DNA from 2 places in the Pseudomonas sp. VEM90 genome. Region 2 is predicted to be linked to the other one. Evidence: predicted binding sites of a transcription regulator. Region 2 holds the regulator's gene; the other holds the start of a gene.

Region 1 (7,912 bases), on a different contig from region 2:
GCGCAGCCGTTCGGGTGCCTGGTTATCGCGCCAGGCCTTGAAACGCGCCAACTCGTCGGCCACGGTTTTCAGCACCCAGCCCAGCACCGCGATGTCATCGAGGAAACCCACCCCCAGCAACCAGTCCGGGATAGCATCGATGGGGCTGACGAAATACAGCAGACCAGCCACGACAGTGACCAGCGCCTTGGGGCTGATGGCGCGGTACTCACCCCTCCACCAGGCCAGGCACAGCGACTGCAGCAGCTTCACATCTTCACGCAGTTGCCCCAGGCGCGGGCCTTTGCGCGCCACCGCGAACAGCAAGGCCGGCAACCGCCCGCGGCTGAGCAGGCGCTCGGCCAAAGGCAGGAAACGAGCAAAATTCCAGGGTGCGCTCATGGAGCCTCCGAGAGGAAAAGGTTATCCACATTTATTGTGGATAACCTTGTGAACAGGGCGATGTTTCCGACCTCAGGTGCCTGCCTGGCAAGGGGCCGGGTCAGATCGGGCGTTTTTTACACAGTCGTTTCACGCCATGGCCACCTACGCCGCAAACGATTTGCATCAGAAACATCCTACTTCTTCACGTTGCATTTCCTCGGACAGTATCAGCTGTCGCAGGTTCGTCCAATCGGCACAAACGAAAACGCCCCATCAATGTGGGGCGTTTTCGACAACCAGCCAATGTTACTTGGCAGGTGCTTCTTCAGGCGCTTCTGCTTGCGGCTCGGCGCCTTGCAACTGGGCCGGGTCCTTGATGGCGATCAGTTCCAGATCGAACACCAGTACCGAGTTGGCCGGGATCAGCGGGCTTGGGCTTTGTGCGCCATAGGCCAGTTCAGCCGGGATGAACAACTTGTACTTCTCGCCGACGTGCATCAGCTGCAAACCTTCGACCCAACCAGGGATCACACCGCTGACCGGCAGGTCGATCGGGCTGCCACGTTCGACGGAGCTGTCGAATACCTTGCCGTCGATCAGCTTGCCTTCGTAGTGGACAGTGACCACGTCAGTCGGCTTGGGCTGCGGGCCGTCGGCCTTCTTGACCACTTCATACTGCAGGCCCGAGGCAGTGGTGACCACGCCTGGCTTCTTGGCGTTTTCTTCGAGGAACTTCTTGCCGGCGGAGGCGGCTTCTTCGCTGGCCTTGGCCAGGCGCTCCTCGGCGCGTTTCTGCAATGCGGTGAAGGCCTCTACCAGCTCTTCGTCCTTGATGCGTTGTTCTTTCTTGCTAACGGCGTCTTCGATGCCGAGGGCGACTGCTTTCGAATCAAGGTCTTCCATGCCTTCCTGAGCCAGGCTCTTGCCCATGTTCAGGCCGATACCGTAGGAGGCTTTCTGCGCCGGAGTCTTCAGCTCGGGGCTGCTGGCTTGTTGATCGCAGCCAGCCAGTACCAGGCCTACCAGGGCAACCGCAGCCGCCAAACGATGCTGTTTCATGCTATTTCCTTGTTCATGCGCCATAAGGGCAATCAGGGTAAAGCCGCGAGCTTAGCAGGCGGCCATGACCAATGGCTACCGGCATAGGAGCGGGTTTTCGTAAGGAAGTTCAGTCGTTAAAAGCTTCTTCATCGAAGGCTTTACAGCCATTGGCCAGTATTGACCCTTTGTGCCGGGTTTGCCGGTTTTTTGTGGCCTTTTATTTCTGCGGGTTCTGAGGTCGGAAACCCCAGGGCAGGCAGGCCACCGAAAACCTCAAGGATAACGCCCCTCCCGATATTCCCCCGCCACCTCCCGCAGCACCTCACCCACCCACTGCGCCGGCAAACTCATCGGCAAGGCGGCATTGCGGCAAATCCCCACCGACCCTCCCGGCTCACGCACACCCAGGTCAAGCTCGACCAGTTCGCCACGGCGCAGGTCGAGCAGCACAGCATCACGCGGCGCCACCCAGAGGCCATCGCTGCCCAGCAGGTAGCGCCGGCTCAGGGCCAGCGACAGGGTTTCCAGGCGCTGCGCCGGCATCTGGATGCCGCATTGCACGAACAGGCTGTCGGCGTGCTGGCGGATGGTGGTGCCGGCCGGCGGCAGCACCAGCGGGTAACGCCCCACCTGCCCTCGCTCCACGGGCGTACTGGCCAGCAGCGGGTGACCCGGGCGCACCACCAGGCTCATCGACTCGCTGTACAGGTGCTCGAACGACAACCCCTGGATTTGCGGACTGTCGGTCATGCGCCCCACCACCAGTTCCAGCTCCCCCAGGTGAAGCTGGCCAAGCAACTGCGCGCTGACCCCGGTGACCACGCTGATCACCAGCGCTTCATGGCGCTGATGCAGGCGGCACAGCACCTCGGGCATGAGCAGGCCTTCGACCGTGGACAGCACGCCGATGCGCACCTGCGACGGCGCCCTCGCCTCGCCACGCAAGCTGCTGACACCATCGCGCAGTGCCTGCACACTGGGCCCGGCGTAACGCATGAAGCGGGTGCCAGCCGGGGTCAGCTCGACACCCTGCCGGCTGCGCTCGAACAGGCGCGCCTCGAGCAGGTCCTCAAGCTCCTTGAGGGTCTTGGAAATCGCCGGCTGGCTGATCGACAGGATATCGGCCGCCCTGGCCAGGCTGCCCTGCCGGGCAATCTCCAGGAAGCACAGCAGGTGGCGGTATTTGATGCGGGTGTCGAGGTTCATGGCAGCAAGCTTACCGCATCGCTACTTGCGGCGTATCCGGGTCGCGCTGCTGGCGGCGGGATGAACCGAGCGGCAGTCCGAGGATCTGGCGGAAATACCGAGAAAAGCAGGCTTCGTCGGCAATTCAACAAAGCCGCGCCAGTTCGCCCACCGGGGGCTGCCATTGAGCAGTTCCCCTGCCGATGGCCCCACAGGTGCAGCGCCGTATTTGAAGGCGGTGCAGACTCTGTGGGAGCGGGCTTGCCCGCGAAGAGGCCGGCACAGGCAGCAAAGGGTTGTCAGGCCAAAGCCAGCTCCACCGCCTCACCCTTCATCCGTACCGGCCATACCCGCAACCGCTGCGCGCTATCCTCCAGGCACTCCCCGCTCAGCAGGCTGAAGTGCTGCTTGTAGAGCGGCGCGGCCACCACCAACTCACCTTGCACGCTACCCACCAGCCCGCGGCCGATGATGTTGGCGCCGGAGCGCGGGTCGCGGTTTTCCACCGCGTACAGCGGCTGCGCCTGCCCCGGCAGGTAGAACAACGCCACCTGGGCCCCATCGACCCAAACCACGACCCCGGAGTCGGCCACCAGATCTTGTGCCTGGCACACCGTCTGCCAGTTTTCCTGCGTGTTCACAGCAGCATTGGCCAGGTTCATCAGACAGCCTCCTCGACAGTTGGGATCAGGTGCAGTGGTGCCGCGGGCCGGCGTTGCTCGCGTTCGCGCACGAAGTGCACGTCCGGGTCGGCGCGTCGGTCGTTTACGAAGGTGCGGAAGCGCTTGAGCTTCTCCGGGTCGTTGAGGGCATTGGCCCATTCGCATTCATACTGGTCGACCACATGCTGCATCTGTGCTTCCAGCTCGCTGGCCAGGCCCAGGTTGTCGTCGATGATCACCTGCTTCAGGTAGTCCAGCCCGCCTTCCAGGTTTTCACGCCACACCGAGGTGCGCTGCAGCTTGTCGGCCGTGCGGATGTAGAACATCAGCACGCGGTCGATCAGGCGTATCAGGGTTTCGTCGTCCAGGTCAGTGGCGAACAGCTCGGCATGCCGCGGGCGCATGCCGCCGTTGCCGCACACGTACAGGTTCCAGCCCTTGTCGGTGGCGATAACGCCGATGTCCTTGCTCTGCGCCTCGGCGCATTCACGGGTGCAACCCGATACCGCGAACTTGAGCTTGTGGGGGCTGCGCAGGCCCTTGTAGCGATCTTCCAGGCGCAGGGCCATGGCGACACTGTCCTGCACGCCATAACGGCACCAGGTACTGCCCACGCACGACTTTACCGTGCGGGTCGACTTGCCGTAGGCGTGGCCGGTTTCGAAACCGGCCTCGATCAGTTCGCCCCAGATCAGCGGCAGCTCGTGCAACTGGGCGCCAAACAGGTCGATGCGCTGGCCACCGGTGATCTTGGTGTACAGGTCGTATTTCTTGGCCACCTGGCCGATGACAATGAGCTTGTCGGGGGTTATTTCACCGCCGGGAATGCGCGGCACCACCGAATAGGTGCCGTTTTTCTGCATGTTGGCCATGAAGGTGTCGTTGGTGTCCTGCAGCGGCACCAGCGCCGGGTCCATGATCGGCTGGTTCCAGCACGAGGCGAGAATGTTGCCCACCGCCGGCTTGCAGATGTCACACCCCAGATGGCCCTTGCCATGGCGCTCGAGCAGTTCGCTGAAGGTGCGGATACCCTCCACCCGCACCAACCCGTACAGCTCCTGCCGGGTGTAGGCAAAGTGCTCGCACAGGCTCTTGTCCACCGCCACGCCGCGGGCCGTCAGCTCGTGCTCGAAGACTTGCTTGAGCAGGGCCGCGCAACCGCCGCAGCCGGTCGCGGCCTTGGTCCAGCCCTTGACCGCAGCGAGGTCGCTGCAGCCGCTGTCGATCGCGGCGCACACCGCCCCCTTGCTGACGTTGTGGCAGGAGCAGATGGTCGCACTGTCGGGCAGCGCATCGGCGCCCAGGGCCGGCGCACCACCGCCTTGCGGCAAGATGAGCGCTGCCGGGTCGGCCGGCAGGGCGATGCCGTTCTGGGCATACTGCAACAGGGTGTCGTAATAGCTGTTGTCGCCGACCAGCACCGCGCCGAGCACGTGCTTGCCGCTGGCATCCACCACCAAACGGCGGTAAGCGCTGTTGGCTTCATCGATGAAGCGATAGCTGCGCGCGCCCGGCGTGGCACCGTGGGCATCGCCGATCGAACCGACATCCACACCCAGCAGCTTGAGCTTGGTCGACATGTCGGCGCCGGTGAACGCCACTGCCGTCTCGCCCATCAACAGCCCGGCCAGGTTGCGCGCCATGCTGTAGCCCGGGGCGACCAGGCCGAACACGCTGCCGTTCCACGAGGCGCACTCGCCGATGGCGAAGATGCGTGGGTCGCTGCTGCGGCAGTGGTTGTCGATGACCACGCCACCGCGCGCGGCGATGTCCAGGCCGCAGCCCCGGCCCAGTGCATCCTGTGGGCGGATACCGGCGGAGAACACGATCAGGTCGGTTTCCAGGTACTCACCGCCGTCGAAGTTCATGCGGTAGCGGTAGGTTTCACCGGCACTGACCGACTGGGTGGCGCACGACAGGTGCACCCCCACACCCAGTGCTTCGATCTGCGCCTTCAACGCGGCACCGCCCTCGCCGTCCAGCTGTACCGGCATCAGCCGTGGGGCGAATTCCACCACGTGGGCTTCCAGCCCCAGCGACTTGAGGGCGTTGGCCGCTTCCAGACCAAGCAGGCCACCGCCGACCACCACCCCTCGGCGGGCACCGGCTGCGGCAGCACGAATGCCATCGAGGTCGTCCAGGGTGCGGTAGACCAGGCGGGCATTGCCGCTGGAGCCTTCGATCGGCGGCACGAAGGGATAGGAGCCGGTGGCCAGCACCAGTTGGTCGTAGCCATAGCGACCTTCGGCAGTGACGACTTCGCGGCGCTCGCGGTCGATCTCCAGCACGGCTTCACCCAGGTGCAGGTGCACGCCATTGGCGTCGTAGAAATCGTGCTCACACAGGGCCAGGGTTTCGGCACAGCTGCCGCCGAAGTATTCGGACAGGTGCACGCGGTCATACGCGCGTTGGCGCTCTTCGCCGAATACCCGCAGCTCGAAGCGCTGCAGGGCGCCGCGACTGACCAGTTGTTCGACGCAATGGTGGCCGACCATGCCGTTGCCGACGATGACCAGTTGCTCTCGTTGCCCGCTGCTCGCTGTTGCCTTCATAAGCCGATCCTCGATCAAAAAAAAAGCGCCTGGAGCCGAAGCTCCAGGCGCCTTTGCCTGTATTCATCACGGTAGGGGGCCCGGGTTGATCGCCGTTGATCAGTGGGCTTTGTTGTATCCGAGGTTAAGCAGGGAGCGTGCCAATCGGGTTGTCTGGGATGCGTGGCTTGCCTGGGTTGCCTGTGTCGGCCTCTTCGCGGGTAAACCCGCTCCTACACTTGCGCTGGGCCCGCCCAGCCAATGCACATTCAAGGTGCACAACACCCCATCTTGGAGCACTTCAGTACACATCGCGCCGATAACGCCTGGCCTTGCTCAAGCCTTCGACATAAGCCGCAGCCGCCGCCGCATCCATCCGGCCATGCTCGGCGACGATCACCCGCAACGCCGCATCCACATCCTTGGCCATGCGCTGGGCATCGCCACACACATAGAAATACGCCCCCGCCTCCAGCCATTGCCACAGCAGCGCACCCTGCTCGAGCATGCGCTGTTGCACATAGATCTTCTCGACCTGGTCCCGCGAGAACGCCGTGTCCAGCCGCAGGTGCCCCGCTGCTTGCCAGGCCTGCAACTGCTCCTGGTAATAGAAATCGGTCGCTGCGTACTGCTCGCCGAAGAACAGCCAGTTGTCGCCTTTTGCCCCCCGTGCCTCTCGCTCCTCGAGGAACGCCCGGAACGGTGCAATGCCGGTACCAGGGCCCACCATGATCACCGGCACGTTGTCGTCCTCGGGCAAGCGAAAGTGCTTCGACACCTGCGGGAAGATCTCCACTTTCTGCACCTGCGCACGGTCGGCAAGGAAGCTTGAGCACACGCCTTTACGTTCGCCATAACGCACCGTCGATACCGTCAGATGCACCTGGCCTGGGTGCGCCAGCGGGCTGGAGCTGATCGAATAGAGCCGCGGCTGCAATGGCTTGAGCAGTTCCAGCCAGCTGGCCAGCCGCAACTGCTGGGGGAAGGCGCGCAGCACATCGACCAGTTGCCGGCCCCACAGCCAATCTTGCAGCTCGGCCTTGCATTCAGGCTGCAGCAAGCGCTGCAGGTCAGGCGCGTTGCTGGCAAATACCTGCAGTTGTTGCGCAGTGACCTTGGCAATTTCCAAGTGTGTTTGCAGGGCTTCGGCCAATGGCATGGCGCAATGACCTTTAAGTTCGACCATCGCCTGGCCATCGAGCTGCATCAGCGTCAGCAGCTCTTCTACCAGGGCCGGGCAGTTGCGCGGCCATACGCCCAGGGCATCGCCGGCCGCATAACTGAAGCCGCTGCTGCCCAAGTCGAAGACCAGCTGACGGGTTTCCTTGCTGGCGCCGGGGCCATTGAGCAGGCGGTTTTCCAGCACAGTGGCCATCCAGGGTTGCTGCTTGCTATAGGCCGCCAAGGGTGCAGGTTCACTCACCGGTGGTGGTGCCGCAGCACTGCCCAGTGCAGGCAATAGTGCTTCGAGCCAGCCGGCAAAGGCATCGTCGAAGTCTGGCTCGCAGTCCACCCGTTGCAGTAGGCGCCGCCCTCCCAGCTCGGCCAGGCGCTGGTCGAGCTTGCGGCCAAAGCCGCAGAACTGGTCGTAACTGGAGTCGCCCAAGGCCAGTACGGCATAGGGCAGCCCGGCGCAGTGAGCGCCCTCCTCACCCTGCAAGGCCTGCCAGAATGCCGCGCCGCTGTCGGGCGCGTCGCCATCGCCAAAGGTGCTGGCGATCAATACCACACTGGCAACGCCCTGCAGCTGGCTTGGGCTGACCGCCTCCAGGCAGCTGAGTTGCACGTTCAGACCAGCATCGCGCAGGCGCGCGGCACAGCGTTCGGCCAGTTGCTCACCAGTGCCGGTCTGCGAGGCCCACAGCACCTGATGCCATGGCGCGGCCTGTGCCGAGATGGGCGCAGTTGCAGGCTGGGCGAACAGCCCGGCCAGCAAACCGTCGACAAACAAACGACGGCTGGCAGCCAGCGGCGCACTGGCCGGCAGGCGGGGTACGCCCTCGGCGCGGGCCTGGTCCAGGCCCAGCAGGAAACCTTGCAGGTAATGACGCTCTTCTTCGGCCAGCACCGGAACCGGCAGAGTGTGCAGGCCAAGCAGGCGGGACAGGGTGGCGGTCGGCATGCGGACAG
Region 2 (7,912 bases):
CGTGGTGCAACGATGTACTTGAGCGGGTCGACACCGATCATTTCCAGGCTCGACAGCTGCTCGGTAGACTTCATGTTGCCGATTTCAGCGGTCAGCGCGGAACCGGCACGGCCGGCAAACAGCAATGCCGTTACCACCGGGCCAAGTTCACGCAGCAGGGTCAGGGCGACCATCTGCCCTACCGCCTGCTCCGAGCCGTACTTGGTCAGGATGCTGTAGCCCTGCAGCGCCAGCACCATGCCGATGAACACCCCGGACACGACGACGATCGCCAGCGACAGCACACCGACCGAGTACAACTGCTTGGTCAGCAGCTGGAAACCGCCGCCAATGCCACCGCGACCGACCAGCGCATGGAACAGGAACAGGCACGAACGCCCGAGCACGGCCAGCACGTCGATTGCCGAGCGGCCCAGCAGGCGGACACGTTCGAGTAAGGATTTTCTGCGCATCAACGCGCCCCCAGCAGGTCGGCGCGGTAGTCAGGCGCGGGAAAGTGGAAGGGAACCGGGCCGTCCGGATCGCCTTTCATGAATTGGCGGATCCGTGGATTGTCCGAGCCCATCAGCTCATCAGGCGTCCCCTGGCCCAGCACCTGACCGTCACCTACCACGTAGATGTAATCGGCGATGCTGGCGGTTTCTGCCAGGTCATGGGAAACCACGATGCTGGTGATGCCCAAAGCATCGTTGAGCAAGCGAATCAGGCGCACCAGTACCCCCATGGCGATCGGGTCCTGGCCGACGAACGGTTCGTCGTACATGAGGATCTGCGGGTCCATGGCAATCGCCCGGGCCAGTGCCACACGGCGCTTCATGCCACCGGACAGCTCGTCGGGCATCAGGTCGATGGCACCGCGCAGGCCCACGGCCTGCAGCTTCATCAACACGATGTCACGGATCATCTCGTCCGACAGCTGAGTATGCACGCGCAGCGGGAACGCAACGTTCTCGAACACATCGAGGTCGGTGAACAACGCGCCGCTCTGAAACAGCACGCCCATCTGCTTGCGGGCGTCGAACAGGTCGCTGCGCGACAGCGTCGGCAGGTTCTGCCCGGCAACCCATACCTCACCGCTCGCGGGGCGCAACTGCGCGCCCATCAGGCGGAGCAACGTGGTCTTGCCGCAACCCGATGGCCCCATGATGCCGGTGACCTTGCCGCGCGGGATGCTGATGTCGACGTTGCTGAAAATGCTGCGCGAACCGCGTTTGAAGGTCACACCCTTCAACTCGACCGCGTAGGCGCTATCCACACTCATCTAGACTCCTTGCTTATGCAGCCTCGTCCTAATGGACGCCGGCCTCCATCTGGAAGGCACAAGCACCCCTGACAGGCCGAATAGCGGCGAACTATAGCACCGCTGACAGCGCCGCCCCAAGGCCGGGCAACCAGCCGTTCAGCCCCGCGACAGACTTTGGTGGTATTTGCTGCAGTAATCGAGGAGGTGAGGGTTTTCATCATTGCGCGTATAATCGTCGCCTTTTCATCAGGCATTGCTTTTTCGACATGAGCCAATCCAGCGAGCTGATCCAATCCGCCCAACGCACTCTGCGCCTGGAACTCAAGGCCGTGGAGGCCCTTTTGGCGCGCATCGACGACAATTTCGTCAAAGCCTGCGAACTGATTCTGTCCAGCAAGGGCCGGGTCGTCGTGGTCGGCATGGGCAAGTCCGGGCACATCGGCAACAAGATCGCCGCGACCCTGGCCAGCACCGGCACCCCGGCGTTTTTCGTACACCCGGCCGAAGCCAGCCATGGCGACATGGGCATGATCACCCGCGACGATGTCATCCTTGCCCTGTCGAATTCCGGCAGCACTGCCGAAATCGTCACCCTGCTGCCACTGATCAAGCGCCTGGGTATCAAGCTGATCAGCCTGACTGGCAACCCAGACTCGCCGCTGGCCCAGGCCGCCGAAGTCAATCTTGACGCCCGCGTCGAGCAAGAGGCCTGCCCGCTGAACCTGGCCCCCACTTCCTCGACAACCGCATCGCTGGTGCTGGGCGACTGCCTGGCCATCGCCCTGCTTGAAGCCCGCGGCTTCACTGCCGAGGACTTTGCCTTCTCACATCCCGGGGGAGCGCTGGGCCGCCGCCTGCTGCTGAAGGTCGAGAACGTGATGCACGCCGGCGACGATCTGCCTCAAGTACCACGCGGCACCCTGCTCAAGGACGCGCTGCTGGAAATGTCCCATAAAGGTTTGGGCATGACCGTGATCGTCGAAGCCGACGGCAAGCTGGCCGGGATCTTCACCGACGGTGACCTGCGCCGCAGCCTGGACCGCAACATCGATGTGCACACCACTCTGATCGACCAGGTCATGACCGTTCATGGCAAGACTGCGCGTGCCGACATGCTCGCCGCCGAAGCCCTGAAGATAATGGAAGACCACAAGATCAACGCTCTGGTGGTGGTGGACCGTGAAGACCGCCCTACCGGTGCCCTGAACATGCATGACCTGCTGCGCGCCGGCGTAATGTAAAGGAGCGATGGAATGAACCAGGACCTCATGCAACGCGGCAAAGGCATCAAGCTGGCAGTGTTCGACGTGGACGGCGTGCTCACCGACGGGCGCCTGTATTTCCTCGAGGATGGCAGCGAATTCAAGACGTTCAATACCCTCGACGGCCAGGGCATCAAGATGCTCATGGCCTCGGGCGTGACCACCGCGATCATCAGCGGGCGCAAGACCCCAGTGGTCGAACGCCGGGCCAGGAACCTCGGTATCCCGCACCTCTTCCAAGGCCGGGAGGACAAATTGGTGGTACTTGACGGCCTGCTCGCCGAACTGGGCCTAAGCTATGATCAAGTGGCTTACCTGGGCGACGACCTGCCCGACCTGCCGGTGATTCGCCGGGTGGCTCTGGGCATGGCCGTAGCCAACGCCGCACCATTCGTACGCCAGCATGCCCACGGCGTGACCCAGGCACGTGGCGGCGAAGGCGCGGCCCGTGAATTCTGCGAACTGATCATGCACGCCCAGGGCACCCTGGACGCTGCCAACGCCAACTACCTGTAAGGCTGCCCATGCTCAGCAAGAAAGCCCGAAACATTGTGCTGCTCGGGGCGATAGCCGCCCTGTTGGTAGCCATTGGCTACTGGAATGTCAGCCCCGAAAGCTTCCTCGACAAGCCCGTGGCCCAAGTCGATGAAAGCGCCATCGACTACTACGCGATCAACGCCCACAGCGTGCAGTTCCTGCCCGACGGCAAGCTGCAATACGAAATGACCGCCGACAGGATCGAACACCTCAAGACCAGCGAAATCACACAAGTGACCACACCGGACCTGCACCTGTACCGCGGCACTGCGTACCCGTGGCATGTGCAGAGCACACGCGCCGAGGTCAATCCGGACGGTACCGAGGTCGAACTGATTGACAAGGTACGGATTGCCCGCACCGATGAAAAGCAGCGTGAAACCATCATTACCAGCTCACGCATGACCGTGTTCCCGCAGAAGCAATATGCGCAGACCGAGCAAGCCGTTAGAATCGACGGCGCCGGAGGCACAACTACGGGCAAAGGCATGAAAGCGTATTTGAAAGAAGGCAAGATGGACTTGCTCTCTAACGTAAGAGGACAGTATGAGGCTCGTTAAAACCCTCCCCCTTTTGCTCAGCCTGAGCGCAGCACTGGGAAGCGCGAGCGCCCTCGCCCTGCCGAATGACCGTGACCAGCCTATTCGCATCCAGGCCGACAACGCCCACCTGGATGACAAGCAAGGCGTGGCCACTTACACCGGCGACGTGATCATCACCCAGGGTTCGATGATGATCAAAGGCAACACCGTGACCATTACCCGCTCCGCCTCCGGCGATATCGACGTAGTGACCTCGGTGGGCAACCTGGCCTACTTCGAGCAGCAGCAGAGCGCAGCCAAGCCAGACAAGATGAAAGGCTGGGGCGTGACCATCCAGTACCAGGCGCAGAAGGACCTGGTAATTCTCACCGACCGCGCCAAGGTCGAGAACGAAGGCAACACCACCGAAGGCGAGAAGATCGTCTACAACACCCAGACCCAGGTGGCGACCGCCGGTCGCGGTAGCAACGTGACAACACCCCGTCAGCGTATCGACATGGTGATCCAGCCCAAGAAGAAGGCCGAGTAAATGGCAACCCTCAAAGCCCAGCACCTGGCAAAGAGCTACAAGGGGCGGCAGGTAGTACGTGATGTCAGCCTGTCGATCGACAGCGGCCAGATCGTCGGCCTTCTCGGCCCCAACGGCGCCGGCAAGACCACTTGCTTCTACATGATTGTCGGTCTGGTCCAGGCCGAACAGGGCCGCGTACTGATCGACAGCCTCGATGTGAGCTACCAGCCCATGCACGGCCGCGCGCGCGCCGGCATCGGCTACCTGCCCCAGGAAGCCTCGATCTTCCGCAAGCTGTCGGTAGCCGACAACATCATGGCCATCCTCGAGACCCGCAAGGACCTCGACCGGGACGGCCGCCGCAAAGAGCTGGAAAGCCTGCTGCAGGAGTTCCACATCAGCCACATCCGCGACAACCTCGGCATGAGCCTGTCCGGTGGCGAACGCCGCCGTGTCGAGATTGCCCGCGCCCTGGCGACCGCACCCAAATTCATCCTGCTGGACGAACCGTTCGCCGGTGTCGACCCGATTTCAGTCGGCGACATCAAGCAGATCATCCACCACCTCAAGGCCAAAGGTATCGGTGTACTGATTACCGACCACAACGTGCGTGAAACCCTGGATATCTGCGAGACCGCTTACATCGTCAACGATGGCCGACTGATCGCCGAAGGCGACGCTGAAACCATCCTGGCAAACGACCTGGTCAAAGAAGTTTACCTGGGCCACGAGTTCCGCCTCTGACCCGAAAAGCGCCTGAAGTACTGGCAAGCAAGCCGTGAGACTGCGGGTAAAGTTGTTACGGTACTCTAGGCAAACGCTACAATTTAAGGCATAAAACTTGCTTGATCTGGCGCTCCGGCGCCCTCGTGTAGTGGATGGCGCATGCGCGCCGGCGAACAAGGTATTAAGCCCCTGCCATGAAACCATCGCTCGTCCTAAAAATGGGCCAGCAACTGACGATGACACCTCAGTTGCAACAGGCCATCCGCCTGCTCCAGCTCTCTACCCTGGACCTCCAACAGGAAATCCAGGAAGCGCTGGAGTCCAACCCGATGCTCGAACGTCAGGAAGACGGCGAAGACTTCGACAACAGCGACCCGATGGCCGACAACGCCGAGAACAAACCGGCCGCCGAAGTTCAGGACAACAGCTTCCAGGAAAGCGCCGTCAGCGCCGACAATCTGGAAGACGGTGAGTGGAGCGAGCGCATCCCCAACGAGCTCCCGGTCGATACCGCCTGGGAAGATATCTACCAGACCAGCGCCAGCAGCCTGCCGAGCAACGATGACGACGAGTGGGACTTCACCACCCGTACATCGGCCGGCGAGAGCCTGCAAAGCCACCTGCTGTGGCAGTTGAACCTGGCGCCGATGTCCGATACCGACCGCTTGATTGCCGTGACCCTGATCGACAGCATCAACGGTCAGGGCTACCTGGAGGACACACTCGAGGAAATCTGCGCCGGTTTCGACCCGGAGCTGGATATCGAGCTGGACGAGGTCGAAGCAGTACTGCACCGCATCCAGCAGTTCGAGCCGGCTGGCGTCGGCGCCCGCAACCTCGGTGAATGCCTGTTGCTGCAACTGCGCCAACTACCCGCTACAACTCCGTGGATGACCGAAGCCAAGCGCCTGGTCACCGACTTCATCGACCTGCTCGGCAGCCGTGACTACAGCCAGCTGATGCGGCGGATGAAAATCAAGGAAGACGAACTGCGCCAGGTCATCGAGCTGGTGCAAAGCCTTAACCCGCGCCCGGGTTCGCAGATCGAGTCCAGCGAGCCCGAGTACGTGGTGCCCGACGTCATCGTGCGCAAGGACAGCGACCGTTGGCTGGTAGAACTGAATCAGGAAGCCATCCCACGCCTGCGCGTCAACCCTCAATACGCCGGCTTCGTTCGCCGTGCCGACACCAGCGCCGACAACACCTTCATGCGCAACCAGCTGCAGGAAGCGCGCTGGTTCATCAAGAGCCTGCAAAGCCGCAACGAGACCCTGATGAAGGTCGCCACGCAGATCGTCGAGCACCAGCGCGGCTTCCTCGACCACGGCGACGAAGCGATGAAGCCGCTGGTGCTGCATGATATTGCCGAAGCAGTAGGCATGCACGAATCGACCATCTCACGGGTTACCACGCAGAAATACATGCACACCCCGCGTGGCATCTACGAACTGAAATACTTTTTCTCCAGCCATGTCAGCACCTCCGAAGGCGGAGAATGCTCGTCCACGGCGATCCGCGCGATCATCAAGAAACTGGTTGCAGCGGAAAATCAGAAAAAGCCATTGAGTGACAGCAAGATCGCTGGTTTACTGGAGGCACAAGGCATCCAGGTAGCCCGTCGCACCGTCGCCAAGTACCGCGAGTCACTCGGCATCGCACCGTCGAGCGAGCGCAAGCGACTGATGTAGCCCCTGAGATGTGCCACAGCATTTTCGTGGCAGGTGCAAGACCTGCCTCTTTATGCACGGGCAACAAAGGAGAAGCTGTATGCAAGTCAATATCAGTGGACAGCATGTAGAAGTCACCCAGCCACTGCGCGATTACGTGCTTGAAAAGCTCGCCCGCGTGGAGAGTCACTTCGACAAGATCACCAACGTGCAGGTAATCATGAAAGTCGAGAAGCTTCAGCAGAAGGTCGAGGCGACCCTGCAGATTCCCGGCGGCGAAGTGGTAGCCAACGCCGAACACGAAGACATGTATGCAGCGATCGACGCCCTGGCCGACAAGCTCGACCGCCAACTGAAAAAACACAAGGAAAAACAGCAAAGCCTGCTGCAAGGTGCAGCTGCCCGCTGATCCCCCTCATCCATGATCCGACTTGAAACCATCCTGACCCCCGGCCGTTCCCTCGTGAACGTGCCGGGCGGCAGCAAGAAGCGCGCCCTGGAAAAGGTCGCCACTGTCATCGCCGACCAAGTGCCAGAACTGGAGATGCAGGACGTCTTCGAAAAACTGGTAGCCCGGGAAAAGCTCGGTTCTACCGGTTTCGGCAATGGCATCGCCATCCCGCACTGCCGGCTTGAAGGATGCTCCGCTCCCGTCAGCGCCCTGCTGCACCTGGAAGCCCCTATCGATTACGACGCTATCGATGGCGCGCCGGTTGACCTGCTGTTTGTGCTACTGGTGCCCGAAGCGGCCACCGATGCCCACCTTGAACTACTGCGTCAGATCGCCAGCATGCTCGATCGCAAGGAAGTCCGTGATCGGCTGCGTGCGGCCACCAGCAATGAGGCCCTGTTCCAGGTTGTCCTGGACGTACAGAACGAGCACTGAACATGCGCCTGATCATCGTCAGCGGCCGGTCCGGCTCCGGCAAGAGCACCGCCCTCGATGTCCTGGAAGACAGCGGTTTCTATTGCATCGACAATTTACCCGCCGGGCTGCTGCCGCAGTTGGCGGAAAATGCACTGATCAACACCGATTTGCTGCAGCCCAAGGTGGCGGTGTCTATCGATGCGCGCAACCTGCCCAGCCACCTGACGCGCTTCCCCGAACTGCTTGAAGAAGCCCGCGCCCGGCACATCCAGTGTGACGTGTTGTACCTGGATGCCGATGAAGAGGTCCTTCTCAAACGTTTCTCGGAAACCCGCAGGCGGCACCCCCTGACCAACGCCAACCGCTCGCTCGCGGAAGCGATCCGCGTGGAAAGCGAATTGTTGGGCCCTATTGCCGACCTGGCCGACCTGAAGATCGACACCACCAACCTGAACCTGTACCAGTTACGTGACTCGATCAAGCTGCGCCTGCTGAACCAGCCCGAGCCCGGCACAGCGTTTCTGGTCGAGTCGTTCGGTTTCAAGCGGGGGATGCC

What was found. Region 2 encodes sigma-54, which starts transcription at its own class of promoters, with help from an activator protein. Its sites were predicted from a motif close to ANTGGCATNNANNTTGCTNT; they were not measured.
Region 1: a site for sigma-54 is predicted at 5,929-5,948, ahead of nirB (nitrite reductase large subunit NirB). Genes of this name have one in related genera too.

The regions. Positions count from the first base shown of each region.
Region 1 covers NZ_JBTRAR010000003.1:1,528-9,439, forward strand. Annotated here, with positions in the region: gene ACYCCG_RS04125 (YkvA family protein) at 1-381, opposite strand, end outside; gene ACYCCG_RS04130 (FKBP-type peptidyl-prolyl cis-trans isomerase) at 670-1,422, opposite strand; gene pcaQ (pca operon transcription factor PcaQ) at 1,678-2,610, opposite strand; partial or broken gene ACYCCG_RS04140 (AraC family transcriptional regulator) at 2,621-2,781, opposite strand; gene nirD (nitrite reductase small subunit NirD) at 2,889-3,251, opposite strand; gene nirB (nitrite reductase large subunit NirB) at 3,251-5,803, opposite strand; gene ACYCCG_RS04155 (molybdopterin-dependent oxidoreductase) at 6,084-7,912, opposite strand, start outside.
Region 2 covers NZ_JBTRAR010000023.1:23,178-31,089, reverse strand. Annotated here, with positions in the region: gene mlaE (lipid asymmetry maintenance ABC transporter permease subunit MlaE) at 1-452, opposite strand, end outside; gene ACYCCG_RS20380 (ATP-binding cassette domain-containing protein) at 452-1,261, opposite strand; gene ACYCCG_RS20375 (KpsF/GutQ family sugar-phosphate isomerase) at 1,510-2,484, shown strand; gene ACYCCG_RS20370 (KdsC family phosphatase) at 2,497-3,021, shown strand; gene lptC (LPS export ABC transporter periplasmic protein LptC) at 3,030-3,602, shown strand; gene lptA (lipopolysaccharide transport periplasmic protein LptA) at 3,589-4,113, shown strand; gene lptB (LPS export ABC transporter ATP-binding protein) at 4,114-4,839, shown strand; gene ACYCCG_RS20350 (RNA polymerase factor sigma-54) at 5,016-6,509, shown strand; gene hpf (ribosome hibernation-promoting factor, HPF/YfiA family) at 6,589-6,897, shown strand; gene ptsN (PTS IIA-like nitrogen regulatory protein PtsN) at 6,910-7,374, shown strand; gene rapZ (RNase adapter RapZ) at 7,377-7,912, shown strand, end outside.